4 regions of the Marinomonas sp. ef1 genome follow, and region 1 is predicted to be linked to each of the others. Evidence: predicted binding sites of a transcription regulator. Region 1 holds the regulator's gene; each other region holds the start of a gene.
What was found. Region 1 encodes sigma-54, which starts transcription at its own class of promoters, with help from an activator protein. Its sites were predicted from a motif close to TGGCACNNNNNTTGCTNT; they were not measured.

Region 1 (2,202 bases):
AACGACAATAGCGGTATGGTTTGCAGATTCTAGGCGACAGTGTGGAATAGCTATGCCGTTGCCTATGCCTGTACTACCTAGCTTTTCACGACCTAGTAGTGCGTCATAGACAGCTTCGTTGTCACAATGTAGTCGGTTGGAAGCAACTTCAGCAATGCTTTCAAGTACTCGTTTTTTACTAACAATATCTTGTTTTGCGAGAACGAGTTCCGCTTTTAATAATGATTTCAAGGACATGATAAAATGGTTTCCGTTTAGATCAGTCGTTTTCGTTCATTGGAAGGAGGGATGTTCATCGCCTCTCGATATTTGGCTACAGTGCGTCGAGCAACCTGTATGCCTTGGTCTGCTAAAATAGCAGCTAGCTTGTTATCACTTAACGGTTTTTTCGCCGGTTCATCCGATACAAGCTTTTTAATCATAGCTCGTATTGCGGTAGAAGAACATTCTCCGCCGGAGGCGGTGTTTACATGGCTGGAGAAAAAGTATTTCAGCTCAAAGATGCCCTTCGGTGTGTGCATGTATTTCTGAGTTGTTACCCTGGAAATAGTTGACTCATGCATACCTACTTCTTCTGCGACATCGTGAAGAACCATTGGTTTCATGGCTTCTTCGCCTAGTTCGAAGAAATCAATTTGTCGACTTACAATGCAGCTTGCCACTTTTAATAAAGTTTCGTTGCGGCTCTGTAGGCTCTTCATGAACCATTTTGCTTCTTGAAGAGAGGTTTTTATGTAAGTCACATCTTCTGCTGTTGCTGCTGCAGTGCTAGCCATCGCTGAGTAAGTCTCATTGATTTTGATGGGTGGCAAAGCGTCATTATTTAGTTCCACTTGCCATACGTCATGGCGTTTTTTCACTGTGACATCAGGAATAACGTAGTCCGTGTCGTCAGCGTCAATAACTGAGCCTGGGCGTGGGTTGAGCTGTTGAATCAAATTGACGACTTCTTTTAGCGCTTCGTCTTTGAGTTTTGTTTTACGGCTCAACTGAGCAAAATCTCGATTACCTAGTAATGGTAGGTAATGATCAATAAGATTGTATGTGCTCTTATACAGCGGGTGGCTTTGGAATGCTTCTAGTTGCACAAGAAGGCAGTCGCGTAGGTCAATTGAGCATACGCCTACAGGGTCAAAGCGCTGCAATCTATGCTGCACTGCAATGACTTCTTCAATATCTAGATCTTCTAATTCAGTGCCGAGAGATTCCCAGATGTCATCGGGAGAAATGCTTAAGTAGCCATCAGGTTGAACGCATTCAATGATGGCGTAAGCGATTTCAATGTCGCGATCTGACATGTGGGTTAAATTTAATTGCCATATAAGATGGTCTTGGATGCTTTCTGCTGGTGCGTTACGGCTTTCGAAGTCGCTATCGCCTTCGTAGCTGTTGTGATCGCTGACAGCTGCAGAACTTTGATAGGTATCATCCCAGTTACTATCTATGGATAGTTCTTCAGGGATGCTTTCTGTCCACTCAGATTCTACGCGTGGTTCTTCGCTATTATTGTCGACTGTTGTATCGGCAGCGCTTTTTGATTCTATGCTTGCAGGGATGTCGTGATGAATTTGTTCGTCGTCGTCGAGCTCAAGCAATGGGTTCGATTCAAGAAACTCATGAATTTCTTGTTTTAAATCCAACGTAGAAAGCTGCAGCAAGCGAATAGCCTGTTGCAGTTGTGGCGTCATAGTCAGCTGTTGACCAAGCTTTAATTGTAAAGACTGCTTCATAGAGCAACTCTTTCTTCTATTTGAATGAATTGGAACGAGTTATGCATACTACTCCCTTTCTACAGCAATGATAAGGGGTTACAGACGGAAGTCGTCGCCTAAATAGACCTTTTTTACTTGTTCATTGTTGATGACGGTACTGGCATCACCAGATGCAATGATGTAACCATTGCCAACAATGTAAGCTTTATCACAGATGTCTAGTGTTTCTCTGACATTGTGATCGGTAATTAAGACACCGATTCCACTTTCTTGGAGATGTTTGATTATGTGTTTTATGTCACCAACTGAGATAGGGTCTACGCCGGCAAAGGGTTCATCAAGTAGGATGAATTTTGGGTTCATGGCAACCGCTCTCGCTATTTCAACCCGGCGCCTTTCTCCTCCTGATAGTGCCATTCCTAGGTTGGTGCGAATATGGGTGATATGAAACTCTTCTAAGAGTTCTTCTAGTCTTTCTTGTTGTTGTGCT
Region 2 (2,202 bases), on a different contig from region 1:
TGGTGACGCGCCGGGTAGGAAATTCAAAATGGCTGTTGATAATTGCACTGCGTACTCGATCTTTCGCTTCTCGAACAGCGGCTTCAGGCAAGCCCACTATATTTAGTGAAGGCAATCCATTTGAAATATGGGTTTCGACGGTAACTAAAGGGGAAGACACACCCACACGGGCACGACTATAAATAGTGGCTAAACTCATGATCACTCCTTGACCAAATTATTTCTTTATGATGCTTTATCGCATGAAAAGCAATCCAGCTTTTCACTTGTTTCGTATAGGTAATACCTATTAACTAAGGTTAAAAAATGGCTTTCAACCAAATAAATCCCAACAAACTTCTGCTGTCGAAATGGACGTCCACATCGCCACAACAAAAAGAGAAGCATTTCATCGTCACAAAACTGATTCGAGATGAAGAAAACACGGTTGTGGAATGTGTTCTTGAGGCTGTTATCAATAAAAATCAGTATTGCTTGCCTTGGCAAACTCTGACGTCACCAGATAATTGGCTTCAAGGTTGGAAATAGCCAATCTTAACCATTTCCATATCAAGCGATTACTTATATCAGACTACTGTCCATATCAAACCACTGTAAGAAAACGAGTTAGTCGTTTTTTTCTAACTCGTTCAAACGTACTTCCAATGCAGCGAGCTTTTCACGGTACTTGGCTAGCATTGCCGCTTGCACTTCAAACTCTTCACGGGTGACTAAATCCATTTTACTTAACGTATTACGAGCCACCTCGTGCAATTGCGCCTGAATTTCTTCTTTTGGCAACTTACCCAATGTTTCTGCGGCTTGGCCTAGTCCAGTTCCAAGTTGCTTTATAAATTGATCAATCATGTCATTCTCATTTTTTGTATTTACAATACTTAATAGTATAGAAGCCTAAGTAAGGTGCAAACAAGCTCTCGGCTGCACATCTTTATATCAATGCTCCGTTATAAACACCTAACGTCATTAAATTGCCTCTTTTTTGTGCGCCAAATAAAATATTGCGGGCTTTAATCAAAACAAATCCTCTAAATAAGGCACGCATTACACTTTTAGCCAAATGTTTGTTTTCTGATCAGAAGCAATAAGATAGGGATCTCGCCCAACAACACCACTCGGATCAATTGCCCACTCGCACCAAGTTAATGCAATAACCAATGCAGACACACCAATATGCCGCACTAAATAAAGCCATCTGATGCTCTTTTTAATTCCGAAAAGTCGACAAAATCCTTACAAAGCCATTGTTATAAGGGCATCCCCATATATGGCACGCATATTGAATAAGCTAAGTACCTGCGATACGACAATAAAACTGACTTTTAAAGGAGACAGTGGGTATGAAGCTTATAACTGCCATCATCAAGCCATTTAAACTCGATGATGTTCGAGAAGCACTTTCTGAAATCGGCGTTCAAGGTATCACCGTAACAGAAGTGAAAGGTTTCGGACGTCAAAAAGGCCACACAGAACTATACCGCGGCGCTGAATATGTAGTGGATTTTTTACCTAAGGTAAAAATCGAACTTGCCATTGCAGATGAAATGACCGACCAAGTGGTTGAAGCCATCACTGGCGCAGCAAACACTGGCAAAATCGGCGACGGTAAGATCTTTATCGTTAACCTTGAACAAGCGGTTCGTATTCGTACCGGCGAGACTGGTGTAGAAGCAGTTTAATAACTGCTCGATTTATACAAGCCTTTAGGGGGGCGAAACATGCAAGATCAAATTTTTCACTTACAATATGCGATGGACACCTTTTATTTCTTGGTGTGTGGCGCGCTGGTCATGTGGATGGCAGCTGGATTTGCCATGTTGGAAGCAGGTCTAGTACGTGCTAAAAACACCACTGAAATTCTTACCAAGAACGTGGCTTTGTTTGCCATTTCTTGCATCATGTATCTAGTTTGCGGTTACGCCATCATGTACGGTGGCGAGTGGTTCCTTACTGGTATTCAAGACGTAGATGTTGCTTCTACTTTAACGGACTTTGCTGGTCGTGAAGGTGGGTTTGAAGGCGGCGCAATCTACTCTGGTGCTTCTGATTTCTTCTTCCAAGTTGTGTTCGTTGCAACAGCTATGTCTATCGTATCTGGCGCAGTTGCTGAACGTATGAAGCTTTGGGCTTTCTTAGTGTTTGCAGTCGTAATGACAGGTTTCATTTACCCAATGGAAGGTAACTGGACTTGGGGGGGCGGTTCTG
Region 3 (2,202 bases), on a different contig from region 1:
AACAATTTCAGACAAGTAGGGTACTTGCTGTAAATGCTTAAGAATATTCGGCATGGCGTCTGTTTCCAGCTCGGAATACAGACAAGGAAGGATAAGAGACATTGGGCGTGTTTTAGCAAACTCACACAGCTCTTTTTCCATTTCTTCTAACGGACGGTGCGCCAAGTTGTGAAGTGTGGTGATGATACCGTTTTGATGAAAGTCGCCCATAGTTGTTCTCCTGATATTTTTATAATAACTGTTAGTGGTGTCTTCTCTTTCTGTCGTTAAAAGGTGCCGTTACAAAATGCCTTGTTGAATCAAAACTTTGTTGATTGCTTGTGCCCAGCCTTCTGGACCATACGCGTCGCTAAGCCAAGCATCGCAACGATTTGGGATTTCTGGTGGCGCATGAACAGGGGAGCGAATCACCACCGGAATGTCGGCTTTGCTCAGCATACCTACGTCGTTTTCACCATCGCCTAATGCCATGGTGGTAACGTCTTCGTCGCTTTGCTGTTCATACAATTCTTTGAGCCATAACATGGCGTTTGCCTTATCACAGTGCTCGCCCATCAGATGAGCGAAGCGACCGCCTTTCTGAATTTGCACGCCAAATGGTGCAAGGTCGTCGCGTAATGCATTAAGAGCAAGGTTAGAATCGGTCCAAACCATAGGCTCGGTAAATTCTCGCTGCATGGCTTGCTTGGCGTTTTCTTCACTTAAGCCAGTGATAGAAACCAGTTCTTGCCATGTCATCTCACTGAAGCGTTTGAAGGTGTATTGGTCTTGCTTATCATTGGTGAGTTCGATTAGTTCATCGCGTTTTGGGCCGAATGACTTGCGCCAATACTCACCGCAGTCCTCTAAAGTTTCGTCTACAGAGAGGGCTAAATTCTTAGGGATATAAACAGCAGAGCCGTTTTCCACGATAAAAGGGTCTTGGTGGTTGAGCTCTTGTCTAAGAGACATAAGCTCAACAAATGTCTTGCTGGTGTTGATGACGCAAGGAATAGAAAAAGTCTTCAGCGACTGTAAGGCCGCCTGTGCAGGTTTGAAACTGTATGTGTGATGATCGAGTAATGTGCCATCCAAATCGGTAAAAATTAAAAGCGTTGTCATGTCGATTCCTTTTTGGGTCCATCAAAATACCGCTGGTGGACGTTAGTATAAGTCTTGCAAATCTGGTGCCAGTGCGTAAAAGTGGCTTTTTCCTTATGAGGTACATGCCTAAGATTAACTAGGCTGTTGAACAAATTGATGACAAGTTTGCTACGTTTATGTGTCTTTGTGATTCTGGCTTTGTTGGCGTTCGCGGCAAACTCTGTTTTGTGTCGTCTGGCGTTAAACGAAGGTCTTATCGACCCAGCTCAATTCACCACGTGGCGCTTGCTTAGTGGGGCAGCGACCTTAGTGTTGCTCAGTGCTTTTCAATGCCTCAATAATCAGCGCAATGATTTGAAAATAGCGTGGTTAGAAGGTAGCTGGTTATCGGCCTTTGCTCTGTTTATATATGCCTTGGGCTTTTCCTACGCCTACGTGACGTTATCTACCGGAATGGGCGCCTTGATACTGTTTGGTGCCGTACAACTGACCTTGATCTTATTCGCTGTGCGGGCAAGGCAGAAGCTGGTTTGGTTGGAATGGTTAGGGCTGGCTATAGCCTTTGTAGGCTTTGTCTATTTAGTGCTTCCAACTTTGTCATCGCCTTCTTTATTGGGCTTTGTCTTAATGACGCTAGCAGGTGTGGCGTGGGGCTTGTACACATGGCGAGGCAAAATCTCGGCTAAGCCTTTGTTTGCCACAACGTCTAACTTCGTTCGCACCATTCCCATGTTACTGATTGCCTTGGCCGTTATTCATCTCAATACCGAGCAATCACCGATCGCCCAGCCTGTAGGTATTATCTTAGCCGTCACCTCGGGCGCCATCATGTCAGGCTTAGGCTACGCCATCTGGTACGCCGTCCTGCCTTATCTTAGTGCTTCCATAGCTGCCGTGTTACAGCTACTCGTTCCTATTATTGCCACAATAGGAGGCGTGTTTTTTGCCAATGAATCCATCACTTTACACCTCGTCATCGCCACCTTAAGTGTTCTGGGTGGCGTGCTACTCGTGATTCTCGCAAGAAAACGAACATCTAAAAGTGCATAGTTTTGGTGCATTTTTATCTCAATGCGCCATAATCGACTGGTTTATTGATTGAAAATTGATCGTTGTTTT
Region 4 (2,202 bases), on a different contig from region 1:
GTACAGGAAATAATTTGCGTGCTGTCTAGCGCAACAGATTGTGCGCTCAGTGCCATGGCATGAGTCATGTCGGCGCTGGTGTTTGGGTTAATGAGCTGAATTCGCATGGTGCTCCTAGCGGCCAAAAAGTCTTTGAAAATCGATATTTTCTTCGGGTTTGCTTTCGAGAATAAGTGACGATTTAATATGTTTTAAGTGGTGACTCATCCAAGTTTTAGCTTCATCTTTTCTACCCTGGTCAAGAATATCGAGTAGCTGTGAATGATCACCACATTCGCAACCCACGCTGCCGCGAGTACCGTAAGCGGCGAGAATAAGTGAAGATCGATAACAAAGCTGTTGGACAAAGTTCGCTAGTACCTTATTGCCTGCTAGCGTCGCTAATTCATAATGGAAACGAGCGGTTAGCTGAATAGAGTCTGCTAGTTGATTGCCTTCTTCTGCGTATTTTTCTTCCTTCGCCATGGTGCGAAAACGCTCAGAATGTTCTGCATTCCAATAACCAAGTAAGGCTGGAATGAGTTGCGGCTCAATTAATATGCGGCTGTCTAGAACTTCTAATGCTTCGGCTTCGCTTGGATGGTTTACCTGCGCGCCTTTGTTTTTTTCAATTACCACAAAATGTTCTAAGGCGAGCCGCTGTAATACTTTGCGGATGCCAGTTCGGCTCACACCAAAAGCTTCTGATAGACGGTCTTCTGGTAAACGCGCCCCAGGTGGTAATTGGTGTTCGACAATGGCCTTTAGCATTTGTCGGTAAATATTCTCGTCATTCGACATGAGTGCTTCTCTATAGATTGTATACGATGTCTTGTTAAATATAGTTCTTAAGACAATATAGCATGCTAGTTTGTTTCGTACATCTTAAACAAAAGATGAATTAATTGTGCACAATGTTGGTGTGTTTTTCTTGTTTTGACTTGGAATGGTGCAGTAAATATTGGTTTTTTGGGTTCATATTCCTATTTTTACTTAAGTTCTTTGGGTTCTGTTTTTTGGCACATAAATTGTATTTAACATTGTATACAATTAAAAAGGAACGCAATCATGAAACAAGAATTTGAGCAAAGCCCTAGATTAGCAAATAGCGATCTCTTGCCGGAGAAAGATCAAAAATGGGGTTGGTATAGTATCTTCGCTTTTTGGATGTCAGACGTTCATAGCGTGGGCGGCTACGTGTTTGCTGCCAGCTTGTTTGCACTGGGTCTAAATGGTATTCAAGTGTTTATTAGCTTGTTATTGGGCATTTCTATTGTGTTGGTATTTGCCAACTTGATGGGTAAACCGGGACAAAAAGCAGGTGTGCCTTTTCCTGTGGTAGCGCGTATGTCTTTTGGTGTGTTCGGTGCCAATATTCCAGCCATCATTCGTGGCTTGATCGCGGTCGTTTGGTACGGTATTCAAACCTTTCTGGCGTCTAGCTCCTTCATTATTCTGTTGTTGTATTTTTTTCCTGGTATGGCATCTCTTGCAGATCAATCTTTCATCGGTCTTTCATATCTTGGCTGGATTGGTTTCACGGCAATGTGGATTGTACAGGGAATCGTCTTCATGTTTGGTATGGATATGATTCGTAAGGTAATCGATTGGTCAGGCCCTGCTATCTATGTCGCCATGTTTGCTTTGTGTATTTATATGGTGAATCGAGCGGGTTGGGAAAACATCAGTTTTAATTTGAGCTCAAATAACCTGACAGGCATGGATGTGATTGTGCAGATGTTCATTGCGATTGCCTTGGTTGCTGGGTATTTTGCTGGGCCAACCTTAAACTTTAGTGATTTCTCTCGTTACTGCGGTAGTTATAAAAAATTGAAACTAGGTAACCTATTGGGCTTGCCAGTTAACTTTGTGCTGTTTTCTTTGTTCAGTGTGGTGATTGTTTCTGCTTCGATTCCTGTTTTTGGTCAGATTATTACTGACCCAGTGGAAACCGTGAAACGTCTTGATTCTGGCTTTATTACGGTACTGGGTGCACTGACGTTTATCTTTGCGACAGTGGGTATTAACATCGTGGCGAACTTTGTGGCGCCAGCGTTTGATTTCTCCAACGTATCACCACAGAAAATCAGCTTTAAAGCAGGTGGTTTTATTGCCGCGTTTGGTTCTGTGCTGCTAACGCCTTGGAACTTGTTCAACAACCCAGAAGTGATTCACTATACAGTGGATGTGTTGGGCGCGATGATCGGGCCTTTGTACGGCATT

Region 2: glnK (P-II family nitrogen regulator) is a predicted target of sigma-54. The motif match lies at 1,266-1,283, and genes of this name have one in related genera.
Region 3: CCS02_RS02200 (HAD-IIB family hydrolase) is a predicted target of sigma-54. The motif match lies at 1,155-1,172, and genes of this name have one in related genera.
Region 4: CCS02_RS10525 (NCS1 family nucleobase:cation symporter-1) is a predicted target of sigma-54. The motif match lies at 997-1,014, and genes of this name have one in related genera.

The regions. Positions count from the first base shown of each region.
Region 1 covers NZ_NHTT01000012.1:90,933-93,134, reverse strand. The annotation lists gene ptsN (PTS IIA-like nitrogen regulatory protein PtsN) at 1-237, opposite strand, end outside; gene CCS02_RS16560 (RNA polymerase factor sigma-54) at 255-1,730, opposite strand; gene lptB (LPS export ABC transporter ATP-binding protein) at 1,809-2,202, opposite strand, start outside.
Region 2 covers NZ_NHTT01000015.1:36,043-38,244, forward strand. The annotation lists gene CCS02_RS18170 (YifB family Mg chelatase-like AAA ATPase) at 1-199, opposite strand, end outside; gene CCS02_RS18175 (TIGR02450 family Trp-rich protein) at 307-528, shown strand; gene CCS02_RS18180 (accessory factor UbiK family protein) at 607-846, opposite strand; gene CCS02_RS22190 (hypothetical protein) at 1,042-1,179, opposite strand; gene glnK (P-II family nitrogen regulator) at 1,338-1,676, shown strand; gene CCS02_RS18190 (ammonium transporter) at 1,716-2,202, shown strand, end outside.
Region 3 covers NZ_NHTT01000001.1:505,477-507,678, forward strand. The annotation lists gene CCS02_RS02195 (glycosyl transferase) at 1-210, opposite strand, end outside; gene CCS02_RS02200 (HAD-IIB family hydrolase) at 280-1,101, opposite strand; gene CCS02_RS02205 (DMT family transporter) at 1,240-2,133, shown strand.
Region 4 covers NZ_NHTT01000006.1:204,137-206,338, reverse strand. The annotation lists gene CCS02_RS10535 (aspartate/glutamate racemase family protein) at 1-107, opposite strand, end outside; gene CCS02_RS10530 (GntR family transcriptional regulator) at 115-780, opposite strand; gene CCS02_RS10525 (NCS1 family nucleobase:cation symporter-1) at 1,048-2,202, shown strand, end outside.